4 regions of the Streptomyces sp. NPDC102259 genome follow, and region 3 is predicted to be linked to each of the others. Evidence: riboswitches for the same ligand, from Rfam matches in the RefSeq annotation. Region 3 holds a riboswitch; each other region holds the start of a gene.

Region 1 (3,752 bases), on a different contig from region 3:
GTAGGTGCGCGGCTCGAAGCCGTCCGTGCTCCGTTCGAACTGGGTGAGGGACGGGCGGATCAGATGCCCGCGGGCCAGCCGGAGCTGGGCGGTGCGGTAGATGGCCGCCGCCATCCGGCCCAGCGCCTGGCCGTCCTGGTGACGGTGCTTGCGCACGCCGATGTCGACCTGGGCCAGGGCGTCGAGGCCCACCAGGTGCAGGGCGTCGACCAGCATGCCCAGTTCCACGCCGTAGCCGACGGGGAACGGCAGCTGCTCCAGCAGACTGCGGCGGGCCGCGTACTCCCCGCCGAGCGGCTGCACGAACCCGGCCAGCTGCGGCCAGTGCATGTTGAGCAGCGGGCGGGCCATGAGCTCGGTGACCCTCCCGCCCTGGCCGGCCGCGCCGCCCAGCGGACGGTCGTACATGCCCTTGACCAGGTCCACCCCGGGGTCGGTGAGCAGCGGGCCGACGATCCCCGAGACGAAGTCGGAGGAGAACTCCCTCAGATCGGCGTCGATGAAGCAGACGATGTCCCCGGTGGTGACCAGCAGGGAGCGCCACAGGACCTCGCCCTTGCCGGGCACGGCCGGTATGCGCGGCAGGATGTCGTCCCGGTGGACGACCCGCGCGCCGGCCGCCGCGGCCACCTCGGACGTACGGTCGGTCGATCCCGAGTCGACGACCACGATCTCGTCGACGAGCGGGACCTGGTGCATGAGGTCGTGACGGATGATCGCGACGATGTCGCCGACCGTCTCCTCCTCGTTCAGCGCGGGAAGGACGACGGACACCGACTGGTTCGTGGCGCGTTTCGCGGCCATGATCCTGTGGAGCGGACGATCGGTCACGGCCCAGGAGCGGGTGGCCAGCCAGCGCTCAGTTTCTTGAAGCACAGTCTGCGGCTCCTCACTGTCGTGATCACACCGGGTGCACAGGAGGTGACCGTGTGATCCATCTCGCGGTTCGGACGACTATCTCAACTGTCCTGGCCTTCGGTTACAGTCTTGAACAACGCGGATGACCATCGCATGTCCGAGGTCGCCCCCGTCCACAACTTCATACCGCTCATCCAGAGGGGCAGAGGGATACGGCCCGATGAAGCCCCGGCAACCCTCCAGCCGGTCTCGTGACGCTCACCGCTCCATGCGGTGATCGCTCCGCGAGGCTCCCGGCTCGGGAAGGTGCCAAATCCGTCTCACGGCGAAATGCGTCGTGAGGAAGATGAGGAAGGGCCTCGCCTCACATGGCTGCGCAGACTGTTGCAAGCACGACTGTTGCAAGCACCACCGACTCTACGACGTCCTCTGCCGTCGACCTCGGTCCGGCCGCGGCGTTGAACTGCCGCGAGTGCGGTCACCGCGTGCCCCTCGGCCCGGTCTTCGCCTGCGAAGAGTGTTTCGGCCCGCTCGAGATCGCGTATGACTTCTCCTCCTACGACACGGAGGAGCTCCGCAAGCGCATCGAGGCGGGACCCGCGAACATCTGGCGCTACGCGCCGCTGCTGCCCGTCCCGGCGGACGTGGCCGACAAGCCCAACATCAACCCCGGTTGGACCAAGCTCGTCCAGGCCGACAACCTCGCCCGCGAGCTGGGCGTCGACGCCGGCAAGCTCTTCGTCAAGGACGACTCCGGCAACCCGACGCACTCCTTCAAGGACCGCGTCGTCGCCCAGGCCATCGAGGCCGCCCGCGCGTTCGGCTTCACCACGCTCTCCTGCTCCTCCACGGGCAACCTGGCCGGTGCCGTCGGCGCCGCCGCCGCCCGGGCGGGCTTCCGGTCCTGTGTGTTCATCCCGCACGACCTGGAGCAGGGCAAGGTCGTCATGGCCGCGATCTACGGCGGCGAACTCGTCGGCATCGAGGGCAACTACGACGACGTCAACCGCTTCTGCTCCGAGCTCATCGGCGACTCGGCGGGCGAGGGCTGGGGCTTCGTCAACGTCAACCTGCGGCCGTACTACGCCGAGGGTTCCAAGACGCTGGCGTACGAGATCTGCGAGCAGCTCGGCTGGCGGCTGCCGGACCAGCTGGTCGTGCCGATCGCCTCCGGCTCGCAGCTGACGAAGATCGACAAGGGCCTCCAGGAGCTGATCAAGCTCGGGCTGGTCGAGGACAGGCCGTACAAGATCTTCGGCGCGCAGGCCGAGGGCTGCTCCCCGGTGTCCGTCGCCTACAAGGCCGGGCACGACGTGGTCCGCCCCCAGAAGCCGAACACCATCGCCAAGTCGCTGGCCATCGGCAACCCGGCTGACGGTCCGTACGTCCTCGACATCGCGCGGCGCACCGGTGGCGCGGTGGAGGACGTGAACGACGAGCAGATCGTCGACGCGATCAAGCTGCTGGCGCGGACCGAGGGGATCTTCGCGGAGACCGCCGGTGGGGTGACGGTGGGTGTGACGCGCAAGCTGATCGAGAACGGTCTTCTCGACCCGACCGGGACGACCGTCGTCCTCAATACGGGTGACGGACTGAAGACCCTGGACGCGGTGGCCGGCACCGGGCTGACCGCGACCATCCGTCCGAACCTCGACTCCTTCCGCGAGGCCGGCCTCGCGTCATGAGCGGGGCGCTCCGCTGTAAGACCGTATGTGTGCTGCGGGCCGGTGTGGGCCGGTCGCGCCCACGCGGCGGCAGCCGCACGATCCGCACGGCCCCGCGCCCCTGAGGCCGTCTACCCGACCGGAGATCACCAGACATGAGCGTCAACGTCCGCATCCCCACCATCCTGCGCACCTACACGGGCGGGCAGGCCGAGGTGAAGGCCGAGGGGGCGACCCTCGGTGAGGTCATCGCCGACCTGGAGAAGAACCACACCGGTATCGCCGCCCGGGTCCTGGACGACCAGGGCAAGCTGCGCCGGTTCGTCAACGTGTACGTGAACGACGACGACGTCCGCTTCGAGCAGGGTCTGGAGACGGCCACCCCGGACGGCGCCGGCGTCTCCATCATCCCGGCCGTGGCCGGCGGCTGACCGACGGTCAGTACCCACTGGTAGTAACCGTCGGTAACATCGATTACCGAGCGTTCATCGAATTGCCCTCTCCGCGATAGAAGCGGAGGGGGCAATTCAGTGTGGTTGAGCGCGGTACAGTTGGGGAAGCCGGTCCGGATCACCGGATCCGGAGCCTTTGATTTCTGCCCCGCGCCCGACAAGAAGCAGCCAATGTGTGCGCCTCTTTCGTGGCTTTTGCGGCTTATGTAGGGCCCGACTTGCCCTCAATTCAGGCGAATTCTCGCCACATTACGGATCCCGCCCGTCCGGAATTCTCGTCCAAGTGACCTGTTGCAGAGGGCAGTTGGACAGATACATTCGGCCGCGGTCGACGCGTTCCGGCGCACGCCCCCAAGCCAACCGGGGGGTGAGGTCTGACCCGGATCCGCGAAGTGTGGGTCCGTGCAAGGGCCAGTAATAGGGGAGTTAGGCATGGCTCAGGGCACCGTCAAATGGTTCAACGCGGAGAAGGGGTACGGCTTCATCGCGGTCGACGGTGGTGCGGATGTTTTCGTCCACTACAGCGCGATTCAGATGGACGGCTACCGCACCCTGGAAGAGGGGCAGCGGGTCGATTTCGAGATCTCGGCTGGCCAGAAGGGGCCGCAGGCGGACATGGTCCGGCTCGCGACCGGCTGAAGCACGCGCCGACTGAAAGCGTCGTTCTTCTGTACAACTGACGAAGGGCTCGCACCCCCACGGGGGGCGAGCCCTTCGGTCTGTCCGGGGACGTCCGCGAGGCGTCGGCGAGACGTCCGCGAGGGGTGTCCGCAAGGGT
Region 2 (3,752 bases), on a different contig from region 3:
CGTGCGTCCCGCCCCTGGGGAGAGTCATGTCCGTCACACCACTGGCCGCCCACCTGTCCGCCCGACCCGCCGCCGCCTTCCGGGGCCGGATCGGCCGGGACGCCCGCAGCGGCCACTACGCGGTGCCGCGCCGCTACCGCCTCCACCTGGCGGCGGCCGACCCCGACTGTCTACGCATCGCCGTCACCCACAGCCTCCTCGGCCTGGAAAAGGCCTGCCCGGTCACCTTCCTGCCCGCCGTCGCGGACTGCCCCGACGGAGGCCACTCCGCGCTGCGTCCGCTGTACGACGCCAGCGCGCACCGGTACACCGGACCCGCCCTCGCGCCGGTGCTCAGCGACGACTGGTCGGGGCGCATCGTCAGCAGCCACGGCCCCGACATCGCCCGCGACCTGGCCCGGCGGTTCGGCGGCGGCCGGCCCACCCTGTATCCGTGCGGCGCGGAGTCGCAGATCGAGGCCGTCGAGCGGATGTGCGCCCAGGGCATCGAGGAGGCGGCCCAGCGCGCCGGAGCGGCCGACGCCGAAGAGGCGGAGCGGGCCGCCGCCCTCGACACGCTGCTCGCCACGCTCGGGGTGCTGGAGCGCGGACTCGGCGCCCACGAGTTCCTGATCAGTGATCAGATCACCGCCTCCGACGTCGAGTTGTGGGTCGCCCTGGTCCAACTCGACACCGTGCACCGCTACCACCTCGACGCGGCCGCCGTGCACCGCATCGCCGACCATCCCGCCCTGTGGGCCTACGCCCGCCGTCTGGCCGCCCACCCGGCCTTCGGCGCCCACCTCGACCTGGACGCCATCGCCCGCCGTCACCACGCCCGTTGCCAGGGCCTGGAGGCCGCCGGCGCCGCCGTCCAGATCCTGGACTGGGAGACCCACGCGGCAGACGGATCGGCGGTCCGACCGCAGGTCAACCAGCCGTGACCCGGTCCATCCACTGGACCGCCGTTGACATACGTTCGGGCAACTGTCTTACTTACGGCCCAGAACGGTCATGAGCGTCAGCGACAAGCCCTGGCTCGCTGACCGGCAACCCTCGCTCCGCGGTGGGGTGCCCCAGGTGACGACCGGACCGACGTTTCGGTAATGACGTATCGGTAAGCGCGAGGGCCCCTCAGGGGCCGGAACAGTGACGGTGACGGACATGTACGCAGCTCATCGGACGGCGCCGCGTCGCCCCCGGGGCTGCGTACGGCCGTACCTCGACATCCTCGTCGCCAACCGCGCCGTCGACCTCCTGCGTGTGAACAGCGCACTGTGTACCGCACCGGGCCGTGCCCGCTGTCGGGGCTGAACGAACCCCTCGCACCTCAGCCCCGCCTCCGCGTTCCTGACGAACACCGCCCGAGCGGTGTGCCGTTGTCCGCCCCACCCCGGTCTCCCGTACGCATCCGTGAGCCATGCCCTGTTCGCGCCCGCCGAGCGGTTCCCGCCGCCCCGCCCCGGCGCGTCAGGCCACGCACGTCCGCCGTGACCCGGGGTGTCCGACTCCCGCCGGAGCCCCTTATGAGTGAACCCCCAGGCGCCGTGACCCTCGCCGAGGCCGCGCCCGCCATCGACGTCCCGTCAGCGAAGCCGACCGCCCAGCGCGTCCAGCCGCTGCGCAAGCCCGGCCGCTGGATCGCCACCGCCGTGGCCCTGGTCCTGGTGGCGCAGTTCACGCACGGACTGATCTCCAACCCCTTCTACCAGTGGGACCGCTTCGGCTACTGGTTCCTGCGGCCGGTGATCCTCGACGGACTGCTGATCACCCTGGAAGTGGCCGCCTACAGCGCGGTGCTGGGCCTCCTCGGCGGCATCCTGCTCGCCCTCGCCCGGCTCTCGAAGAGCCCGGTGCTGCGCGCGGTGAGCTGGACCTACGTATGGGCGCTGCGCTCCATCCCGCTGATCGTGGTGCTGCTCTTCCTCTACAACTTCAGCGCCCTGTACCAGACCCTGAGCGTGGGGGTTCCCTTCGGTCCGGCGTTCTTCCGCTTCGACGAGTCCCGGCTGGCCACCGACATGGTGATCGCCGTCATCGGCCTCAGCCTCAACGAGGCGGCCTACGCCGCCGAAGTGGTCCGCGGCGGCATCCTCTCCGTCGACCAGGGCCAGCACGAGGCGGCCGCCGCGCTCGGCCTGCCCAAGCGCTACCAGTTCTGGAAGATCGTCTTCCCGCAGGCCCTGCGGTCGATCACGCCGAACTACGTCAACCAGCTGATCGGCCTGGTCAAGTCCACCTCGCTGGTCTTCTACGTCTCGCTGCTCGACCTGTTCGGCACCGCGCAGACCATGGGGGCCACCTACCCCGGCGACATCGTGCCGCTGCTGCTGGTCGTCACCGTCTGGTACCTGATCCTGACCAGCCTCGTCTCCGTCGTCCAGTTCTACGTCGAGCGGTACTACGCCCGGGGCGCCACGCGTTCCCTGCCGCCGACGCCGTTGCAGAAACTGCGGACCGGTCTCACCGACCTGCGGGGCCGCATCCGCCAGGAGGCCGCCGTATGAGCACCGAGACCGTGCAGAGCGCCGACGCCACCGGGATCGTGCCCGCCGCCGTCGAGGTGCACGACGTGCACAAGTGGTACGGCGCCCACCGGGTGTTGGACGGGGTGAGCCTGACCGTGCGGCCCGGCGAGGTCACCGTGATCCTCGGCCCGTCCGGCTCCGGCAAGTCCACCCTGCTGCGGGTCATCAACCACCTGGAGAAGCCCGAGATCGGCTACGTCAGCATCAACGGCGAGCTGATCGGCGTGCGCCGGCACGGCGAGCGGCTGCGCGAGCTGAGCGAACGGGCCATCCTGACCCAGCGCGGCCGGATCGGCTTCGTCTTCCAGAACTTCAACCTCTTCCCGCACCTGACCGTGCTGGACAACGTCGCCGCCGCACCGGTCGCCACCGGGAGGCTCGCCAAGTCCGCCGCCCTGGAACTGGCCCGCGAACTCCTGGACCGGGTGGGCCTCGCCGACAAGGCCGCCGCCTACCCCCGGCAGCTGTCCGGCGGCCAGCAGCAGCGCGTCGCCATCGCCCGCGCCCTCGCGCTGCGCCCCGGCGTCATCCTCTTCGACGAGCCCACCTCCGCCCTCGACCCCGAGCTCGTCGGCGAGGTCCTCGCGGTCATCAAGGACCTGGCGACCAGCGGCACCACGCTCGTCATCGTCACCCACGAGGTCGGTTTCGCCCGCGAGGTCGCCGACCGGGTCGTCTTCATCGACGAAGGGAAGATCGTCGAGCAGGGCCCGCCCAGCGAGGTCCTCGACAAACCGCGGCACGAACGGACGCGGGACTTCCTCAGCAAGGTGCTCTGACACCGCGCCCCGCGCCTTCGCCCCACGACTTCCCCCCACGACACCATCACACCAGTCACAAAGGACGCCCATGTCTGCCCACTTCACCCGACGCAGCCTGATTCGCGGCATCACCGCGGCGACCGCGGTCGCCACCCTCGCCACCGGGCTCGCCGCCTGCGGTGGTGACAGCGAGGCCGCCACCACGACCGGCAGCGCCGCCGACAGCGTGACCATCGGCCGGGCGTCCAACGGCGCCGCCGAGGAGAGCGCCCTGAAGGTCTCCGAGGTCAAGTCCATCAGCGCCGAACTGCCCGACGCGCTCAGGAAGAGCGGCAAGCTGAACATCGGCATCGGCGCCCTGCCCTCCGGCTTCGCCCCGCTCGCCTACGTCGGCGACGACCAGAAGACCCTCACCGGTGCCGAGCCCGACCTCGGCCGCCTGGTGGCCGCGGTCCTCGGCCTGAAGCCGGAGACGAAGAACTTC
Region 3 (3,752 bases):
CTTCATCGAGGCCTGGGTCACCGGCGACAAGCGCGAGCACCACATCCTGGACCGCCCGCGCAACGCGCCGACGCGTACGGCCCTGGGCGTCGCCTGGGTCACGATGTACATGATCACGCTGGTCGGCGGTGGCAACGACCTGTGGGCCACGCACCTCCACCTGTCGATCAACTCGATCACCTGGTTCGTCCGGATCTTCTTCTTCGTCGGACCGGTCATCGCGTACGTCTTCACCAAGCGGATCTGCCTCGGCCTCCAGCGCCGGGACCGGGACAAGGTGCTGCACGGTCGGGAGACCGGCACCATCAAGCGCCTGCCGCACGGTGAGTTCATCGAGATCCACGAGCCGCTCAGCCAGGAGCAGCTGCACACCCTCACGTCGCACGAGCAGTACGAGCCGGCCGCGATCGGCGCCGCCGTCGACGAGAACGGTGTCGAGCGCAAGGTGAAGAGCAAGGAGAAGCTCCGCGCCAAGATCAGCGGAGCGTACTTCGGCGAGGATCAGCAGATTCCGAAGCCCACCGTGGAGGAATACAAGGAGATCACGAGCGGCCACGGCCACCACTGATCGCTGAGGCGTCGCCACGCCGCAGGAATGGGCCCCGTCCGGTCTTCGGACGGGGCCCTTTGCCGTGCCCACGGGCTGGATAGGGTGGGGTGGCACCTTGTGACGAGGCGCACCACGGCATACGACGACACACGCAGGAGCGGCTATGAGCGCTGTGACCCCCGCTGGAGGCGACACCGCGGCGGGCCGTTCCTGGCCCGAGGTGCTGAACGGTCTGCTGTACGGCCGTGACCAGGACGCCGACGCCACGTTCTGGGCGCTGGACCGGATCATGCGCGGCGAGGCGACCGACGCGCAGATCGCCGGGTTCGTGGTGGCGCTGCGGGCCAAGGGCGAGACCGTCGCGGAGATCAACGGGCTCGTCCGGGCGATGTACGAGCACGCCAACCTGATCGAGGTGCCCGGCCCGACCGTCGACATCGTCGGCACGGGCGGCGACGGCGCGAAGACGGTCAACATCTCCACGATGTCGGCGATCGTCGTGGCCGGTTCGGGTGCCACGGTCGTCAAGCACGGCAACCGGGCCGCGTCCTCCGCGTCCGGCGCCTCGGACGTCCTGGAGAAGCTCGGCGTCAACCTGGAACTGACCCCGCGGCGGGTGGCGGAGGTGGCCCAGGAGGCCGGGATCACCTTCTGCTTCGCGATCAAGTTCCACCCGGCGCTGCGTCATGTGGGCGCGGCGCGCGGCCAGTTGGGCATCCGCACGGTGTTCAACGTGCTCGGCCCGCTGACCAACCCGGCCAGGGTGCGGGCGCAGGCGGTCGGGGTCGCCGACCCGCGCATGGCGCCGGTGGTCGCGGGCGTCTTCGCCGAGCGCGGCAACTCGTCCCTGGTCTTCCGGGGGGACGACGGCCTCGACGAGCTGACCACGACGGCCACCTCCCATGTGTGGGTGGTCCGCGACGGCAAGGTCGCCGAGGAGACGTTCGACCCGCGTGACGTCGGGCTGGAGCTGGTCCCGGTCGAGGCCCTGCGGGGAGGGGACCCGTCGTACAACGCGGAGGTCGCCCGCCGCCTCCTGGAGGGCGAGACGGGCCCCGTGCGGGAAGCCGTGCTGCTGAACTCGGCGGCTGCGCTCGTGGCGCTCGAGCCGGGCGCCGGGACCCTCGCGGAGCAGCTGCGGGCCGGGATGGACAGGGCGGCGGAGTCGATCGACTCGGGCGCGGCCAAGCGGGCCCTGGAGCGCTGGGTGGCCGCCAGCAACGCCTAGGCGCTCCGCCGGCGGTGCCGCGAGGGCCCTCGGTCGTCCGCGGCGCCGTCGTGGCCGCTCGCGCCCACGCGGCGGAGCCGCACATGAGCCCCGCGCCCCTTCGGGGCTCCGCCCCGGGCCGTCCCGCGATCCGGACACGGGTTGCGGGGCGGCGATCACCTCACGTACGTTCCTGTATCAGGTCATGAGTGACAGTCATGAGGCCCCGGCCGACTGTCCGGCAACCCTCCGTCCGTGGCGGGGTGCCCCGGGTGAAGACCAGGCCGTAGGCAGCGAGGTCTACGGCAAGCGCGGACCCCTCGCACTCTTCTGAGTGAGCACCGCCAGGGGTCCTGGTCGTTCGAGGGAGTCTTCCGTGAGCAAGCGAATGCGATAGGGCGTAGAGCCCCGCCTCCGCATACCCCTTTCACCTTCCTCCGTGCTCGAGCCATGTCCGCTCGCACGGTGGTTCCCCCTTGCCTCTCACGGGAGTTCGCCATGTCTGTCTCCACCGCTGCCGCCGCCCGTACCGTTTGTGCGCAGCTGCCCGTTCTGGGACGGGATATCACGGTCCCGCTCGTGACGGGCGGCGAGGTCACCTACGCGGCGCTCGACTACGCGGCCAGCGCCCCCGCCCTCCAGCGCGTCTGGGACGACGTGGCGGCCTACGCCCCGTACTACGGCAGCGTCCACCGCGGCGCCGGCTACCTCTCGCAGCTGTCCACGGACCTCTTCGAGAACGCCCGCAGGACGGTGACCGAGTTCCTGGACTGCCGTCCCGACGACCAGCTCGTCTTCACCCGCTCGACGACGGACTCCCTGAACCTGCTGGCCCGGGCCCTCCCCGCCGACTGCCAGGTCTTCGTCTTCGAGACCGAGCACCATGCCTCGCTGCTGCCCTGGAAGGACGCCCGGGTCACCTACCTCAACGCCCCGCGCACTCCGCGCCAGGCCGTCGAGACGCTGGAGCGGGCCCTCGCCGAGCGTGACCCCCACGGCCCGGCCCTGGTCTGCGTCACCGGCGCCTCGAACGTCACCGGCGAGCTGTGGCCGGTACGCGAGCTGGCGACCGCCGCGCACGAGCACGGCGCCCGGATCGTCCTGGACGCGGCCCAGCTGGCCCCGCACCACCCGGTCTCCGTGCGGGAGCTCGACGTCGACTGGGTGGCCTTCTCCGGGCACAAGCTGTACGCGCCCTTCGGCTCCGGTGTGCTGGCCGGTCGCGCCGACTGGCTGGTGGCGGCCGACCCGTACCTCGCGGGCGGCGGCGCCAGCCGCAAGGTCACGCGGCGCGAGGACGGGGGAGTGGACGTGGAGTGGCACGAGAGCGCGGCCCGCCACGAGGCCGGCTCCCCGAACGTGATCGGCGCCTACTCCATCGCCTCGGCGTGCAAGGCCCTCACCGAGGCGGGCTTCGACAGCCTGGTCGCCCGGGAGGAGTACCTGATCGCGAAGGTGCGGGCCGGTCTGGCCGAGGTCCCGCAGGTGAGGGTGCTCTCCCTGTTCGGCGACGACGCCCCGCGGGTCGGCGTGATCTCCTTCGTCGTCGAGGGCTGGAACAGCTCCCACTTCGCCGCCGCCCTCTCCGCCGAGTACGGCATCGGCGTCCGCGACGGCCTTTTCTGCGCCCACCCCCTGGTCCGCACCCTGCTGGGCAGTGACCCCCAGACCCAGGGCGAGTGCGGCGCGCCCGAGGCGGCTCCCGGCGAGAAGTCCCTCAACGCGATCCGGGTGAGCTTCGGCGCGGGAACCCCGGACGAGCACGTGGAGCGCTTCGTGAACGCGGTGCGCGAGCTGGTCAGCGAGGGCGCGCAGTGGCAGTACCGGACGGAGGGCGGCCGCTGCGTGCCCGCCGTGTGAGCGACGGTCCGCCGGAGGCGGTGTTCAGCGGGTCAGGAGTCCAGCCCGATCGCGAACGCCGCCTCCAGGTCGTGCTGCGAGTAGGTGCGGAAGGCGACGTGCGTGTCCGTGCCCTCCACCCCGGGGATCTTGCTG
Region 4 (3,752 bases), on a different contig from region 3:
GGACCCGCACACCTCCGAGCGGCTCATCGCCTCCGGCGACGGCGAGGCCCGCGTCGGTGACCTGCTGAGCGTGGCGGCCTTCCTGGTCGTGCCGCTGCGGCTGCGGGACCTGCCGATCGGCTTCGTCACGTGCACGCGAGGACCGGGCCGTGCGCCGTTCGGCCCGGCCGACGTGGCCGCGGTGGAGGCACTGGCCGCGCGGGCCGCCGTGGCCCTCGACAACGCGCGCCGCTACGAGCGCGAGCGGCGAACCTCCCTGGCGATCCGCAACAGTCTGCCGCCCGGCACGGCCCAGGAGTTCGGCGGCTGCCGCACCGCGCACGGCTGTCTGCCGGCCGGGCAGGGCAACCTCGTCGGCGGTGACTGGTTCGACGTGCTGAAGCGGCCGGGTGACCGGGTCAGTCTGATCGTCGGGGACGCCATGGGGCACGGTCCGGAGTCCGCCGTCGCGATGATCCAGCTGCGCACCGCCGTCCGCACCCTGGCGGCGCTCGACATCCCCGCGGCCGACCTCATCGGCCGGCTCGACGCACTCGCCGGGGACTCCCCCGGCGTCTCCTTCGCGACCTGCATATACGCCGAGTGGGATGCCCGGCGGCGCACCTGCACCCTGGTGGGGGCGGGCCACCCTCCCCCGTTGCTGCGCGGCCCGGACGGCCGTACCGCCCCGGTCCGGCTGACCGGGGCGGGCCTGCCCCTGGGGCTCGGGGCGGGCAGCTACGAGGAGACCGTGCTGAGCGTGCCGGATCCGGCCCTGCTGGTGCTCTACAGCGACGGTCTGGTCGAGTCCCGCGACGCCGACATCGACCAGGAGATCACCCGCCTCGCGCGCACCGTGGACGCGGCGGCCGCCGCCGAGCCCGCGGACGGCGACGAGCAGGACGCGCTGCCGTCCCTGTGCCGTCGGCTCCTGCACGCTCCTTCCGGCGCGGCCGGAGCCGACGACCGCACCCTGCTGCTGGCCGAACTGACCCCTGCCGGGTGCTGAGTCGCCGGGACCGGCCGACGTGCCGGGTGCCCGCGCCCGCTCAGTCCGTCATGGCCTCCGAGGGGACGTGAACCGGGATTTCCCTGTGCGGACACTGTTCGAACCGACCGAAAATGTGAACGGGTGTACGTGCCGGGGTCGTTGGGACGTAAGTTGTGGCTCGAACTGCCCACGCCTCGGCCGAAAGACGGACGCCCCTCATGACCGACCATGTGACCACGCCCGGTTCAGCGGCACCTCAGAAGATCGACACCTCGGTGCCGCACTCGGCCCGTATCTGGAACTACTGGCTGGGCGGGAAGGACAACTACCCCGTCGACGAGGAGGCCGGCGACGCCTACACCGCCGTCTTCCCCGGCATCGTCACCATCGCCCGCAGCAGCCGCGCGTTCCTGCGCCGCAACATCACCTACCTGGTCGCCGAGGCGGGCATCCGGCAGTTCCTGGACGTCGGCACCGGCCTGCCGACGGCCGAGAACACCCATGAGGTCGCCCAGCGTCTCGCCCCGGAGACCCGGATCGTCTACGTGGACAACGACCCGCTGGTCCTGGCCCACGCCCGCGCCCTCCTCTACTCCACCGCGGAGGGCGCGACCTCCTATGTCGACGCCGACGTGCTGGACCCGGAGCGCATCCTGGCGAGCGCCGCCGAGACACTGGACCTCAGCCGTCCCACCGCGCTCATCCTCAGCAACATCCTGGGCCACGTCGCCGACTACGACCAGGCCCGCTCCATCGTGACCACTCTGATGGCGGCCCTGCCCTCCGGCAGCCATCTCTCCATCAACGACGGCTCGCGGGGCATCGACCCGGTCTTCGAAGCGGCCCAGGACGCCTACAACGAAAGCGGCGCCGTCCCGTACAACCTGCGCTCCGTCGACGAGATCACGGCGTACTTCGACGGCCTGGAGCTCCTGGAGCCCGGGGTCGTCCCGGTCCCCCTGTGGCGCCCGGAGGCGACCTCCCCCGCCCCGGACGTCATCGCCGAGCACGGCGGCCTCGCCCGCAAGCCGTAGCCGTCCACACCGGCTCCGCCGCACCGGACGGACGGCCGGCGCCGATGACACTCCGCCGCACCCGCCGTCACGGCCGGTGCGGCGGAGCCGTTCAACTCGTTCAACTCTCCTACCGATATTGACGGATAATGTCAGTACTCCGTAAGATCGACCCCGGCATTGAGTGTCAGCGTCAAGCCCTGGCTAGCTGACCGGCAACCCTCCTCCGCGGTGGGGTGCTCCAGGTGAAAGCCCGGCGGGATCACCGACCCCGCAAGCGCGTGGCCCCGGTTCAGGGGCCTGAGACGGGGAGGACCAGCGTGCGGCACAGCGGCAACCTGAGTGCCTCGATCGCGACCGCGGCGCTGTTCTCCGGATTCTCGCGCCGCCGCCACATCGACCTGCGGCGTTCCGCCAGCTGTCTGTGTCAGGGCTGATCACGCCCCACCTCGCAGGCTGACCCTCGCCACAGCGCGGTCACGCCGTCATCGCCCTCGGCCTCGACACGTCGTCGGCGTCCCCTCCCCCTGAACAGTTCTGAGCAGTGCCGCCCCGCGCGGGGCGGCACCCTCCGCGCATCGCCATGGCCTCATTCCGCACCGGCCTGTGCGCGGTGACCTTGGAGTAGGAGAACCATCCCGTGACAGCGCATCCGGATTCCCGTACCCCCCGGTGGGCGGCGCTCGCCGCACTCGTGACCGGCAGCCTTCTGCTCACCGCCTGCTCGTCGAGCGGCAGCGGCAGTTCGAGCGGCGAGGGCGGTCGCCCGAAGTCCGGTGGCACCCTGACCTTCGCGGTGGGTTCCGACGCCGGCTGCGTGGATCCGCAGCAGGTGGGCAGCAACGACACCATCTACTCACTGCGCCAGGTCGTGGACTCGCTGACCGACCAGGACCCCAAGACCGGCAAGATCGTGCCGTGGCTCGCGAAGAGCTGGGACATCAGCTCGGACACCACGACGTTCACGTTCCACCTGAGATCGGGTGTCACCTTCAGCGACGGGACGCCGCTGACCGCGCAGGTGGTCAAGGACAACTTCGACGCGGTGCCGAAGCTGGGCGCCCTCGGCACTCTCGCCCAGGGATACCTGAGCGGTGTGGAGAGCACCACCGCAGTGGACGCGCTCACGGTGCGGGTCAGGTTCAAGCTGCCCAACGCGCAGTTCCTCCAGGCCACGGCCACCCACTCGCTGGGGATCGAGTCGTCGGCGAGCGTGCGCAGGACCCCGCAGGAGAAGTGCAGCAAGGGAGTGGTCGGATCCGGGCCGTTCGTGCTGGACGGCTATGTGCAGAACCAGTCGATCACCCTGACCAAGCGCGCCGAATACGCCTGGGGTTCCTCGCTGTGGACCAAGCAGGGCGAGGCGTACCTGGACAAGGTGGTGTTCAAGGTGGTGCCCGAGGCGGGCGTGCGCACCGGCAGCCTCCAGTCCGGCCAGGTGGACGCGATCGGCAGCGTCGGCAGGGCCAACGAGGCGGCGCTCGAGGGCGGCGCGGTGAACCTCCAGCAACGGGCCAACCCAGGCGTGGCGTTCAACCTGGGGCTCAACAACTCCCGGCCGCTCTTCAAGGACGCCAAGGTACGCCAGGCCGTCCTGTTCGCCATCGACCGGCAGCAGATCGTCGACGCCGTCTTCCCGACCGGCACCGAGCCGGCGACCAGCATCCTGGCGCACACCACACCGGACTACACCGACCTCGGCTCCGACCTGGCCTTCGACGCCGCCAAGGCGAAGTCCCTGCTGGACTCGGCCGGCTGGAAGGCGGGCA

What was found. A riboswitch is a leader RNA that binds a small molecule or an ion and turns the genes downstream of it on or off. The one in region 3 is predicted to bind S-adenosylmethionine.
Region 1: it holds a riboswitch for S-adenosylmethionine, as region 3 does, so the genes downstream of both, thrC (threonine synthase) here and ACIRPU_RS32095 (aminotransferase class V-fold PLP-dependent enzyme) in region 3, are expected to answer to the same signal.
Region 2: it holds a riboswitch for S-adenosylmethionine, as region 3 does, so the genes downstream of both, ACIRPU_RS19155 (amino acid ABC transporter permease) here and ACIRPU_RS32095 (aminotransferase class V-fold PLP-dependent enzyme) in region 3, are expected to answer to the same signal.
Region 4: it holds a riboswitch for S-adenosylmethionine, as region 3 does, so the genes downstream of both, ACIRPU_RS33060 (putative leader peptide) here and ACIRPU_RS32095 (aminotransferase class V-fold PLP-dependent enzyme) in region 3, are expected to answer to the same signal.

The regions. Positions count from the first base shown of each region.
Region 1 covers NZ_JBIWMA010000008.1:199,927-203,678, reverse strand. The annotation lists gene ACIRPU_RS20700 (glucosyl-3-phosphoglycerate synthase) at 1-876, opposite strand, end outside; SAM riboswitch class I at 1,046-1,211, shown strand; gene thrC (threonine synthase) at 1,227-2,543, shown strand; gene ACIRPU_RS20690 (ubiquitin-like small modifier protein 1) at 2,678-2,953, shown strand; gene ACIRPU_RS20685 (cold-shock protein) at 3,407-3,613, shown strand.
Region 2 covers NZ_JBIWMA010000007.1:212,376-216,127, reverse strand. The annotation lists gene ACIRPU_RS19160 (glutathione S-transferase C-terminal domain-containing protein) at 27-923, shown strand; SAM riboswitch class IV at 990-1,109, shown strand; gene ACIRPU_RS19155 (amino acid ABC transporter permease) at 1,506-2,486, shown strand; gene ACIRPU_RS19150 (amino acid ABC transporter ATP-binding protein) at 2,483-3,286, shown strand; gene ACIRPU_RS19145 (ABC transporter substrate-binding protein) at 3,357-3,752, shown strand, end outside.
Region 3 covers NZ_JBIWMA010000018.1:7,113-10,864, forward strand. The annotation lists gene ACIRPU_RS32085 (cytochrome bc complex cytochrome b subunit) at 1-568, shown strand, start outside; gene trpD (anthranilate phosphoribosyltransferase) at 714-1,778, shown strand; SAM riboswitch class IV at 1,959-2,075, shown strand; gene ACIRPU_RS32095 (aminotransferase class V-fold PLP-dependent enzyme) at 2,256-3,617, shown strand; gene ACIRPU_RS32100 (Lrp/AsnC family transcriptional regulator) at 3,650-3,752, opposite strand, start outside.
Region 4 covers NZ_JBIWMA010000019.1:35,209-38,960, forward strand. The annotation lists gene ACIRPU_RS33050 (PP2C family protein-serine/threonine phosphatase) at 1-988, shown strand, start outside; gene ACIRPU_RS33055 (SAM-dependent methyltransferase) at 1,189-2,004, shown strand; SAM riboswitch class IV at 2,160-2,269, shown strand; gene ACIRPU_RS33060 (putative leader peptide) at 2,304-2,420, shown strand; gene ACIRPU_RS33065 (ABC transporter substrate-binding protein) at 2,624-3,752, shown strand, end outside.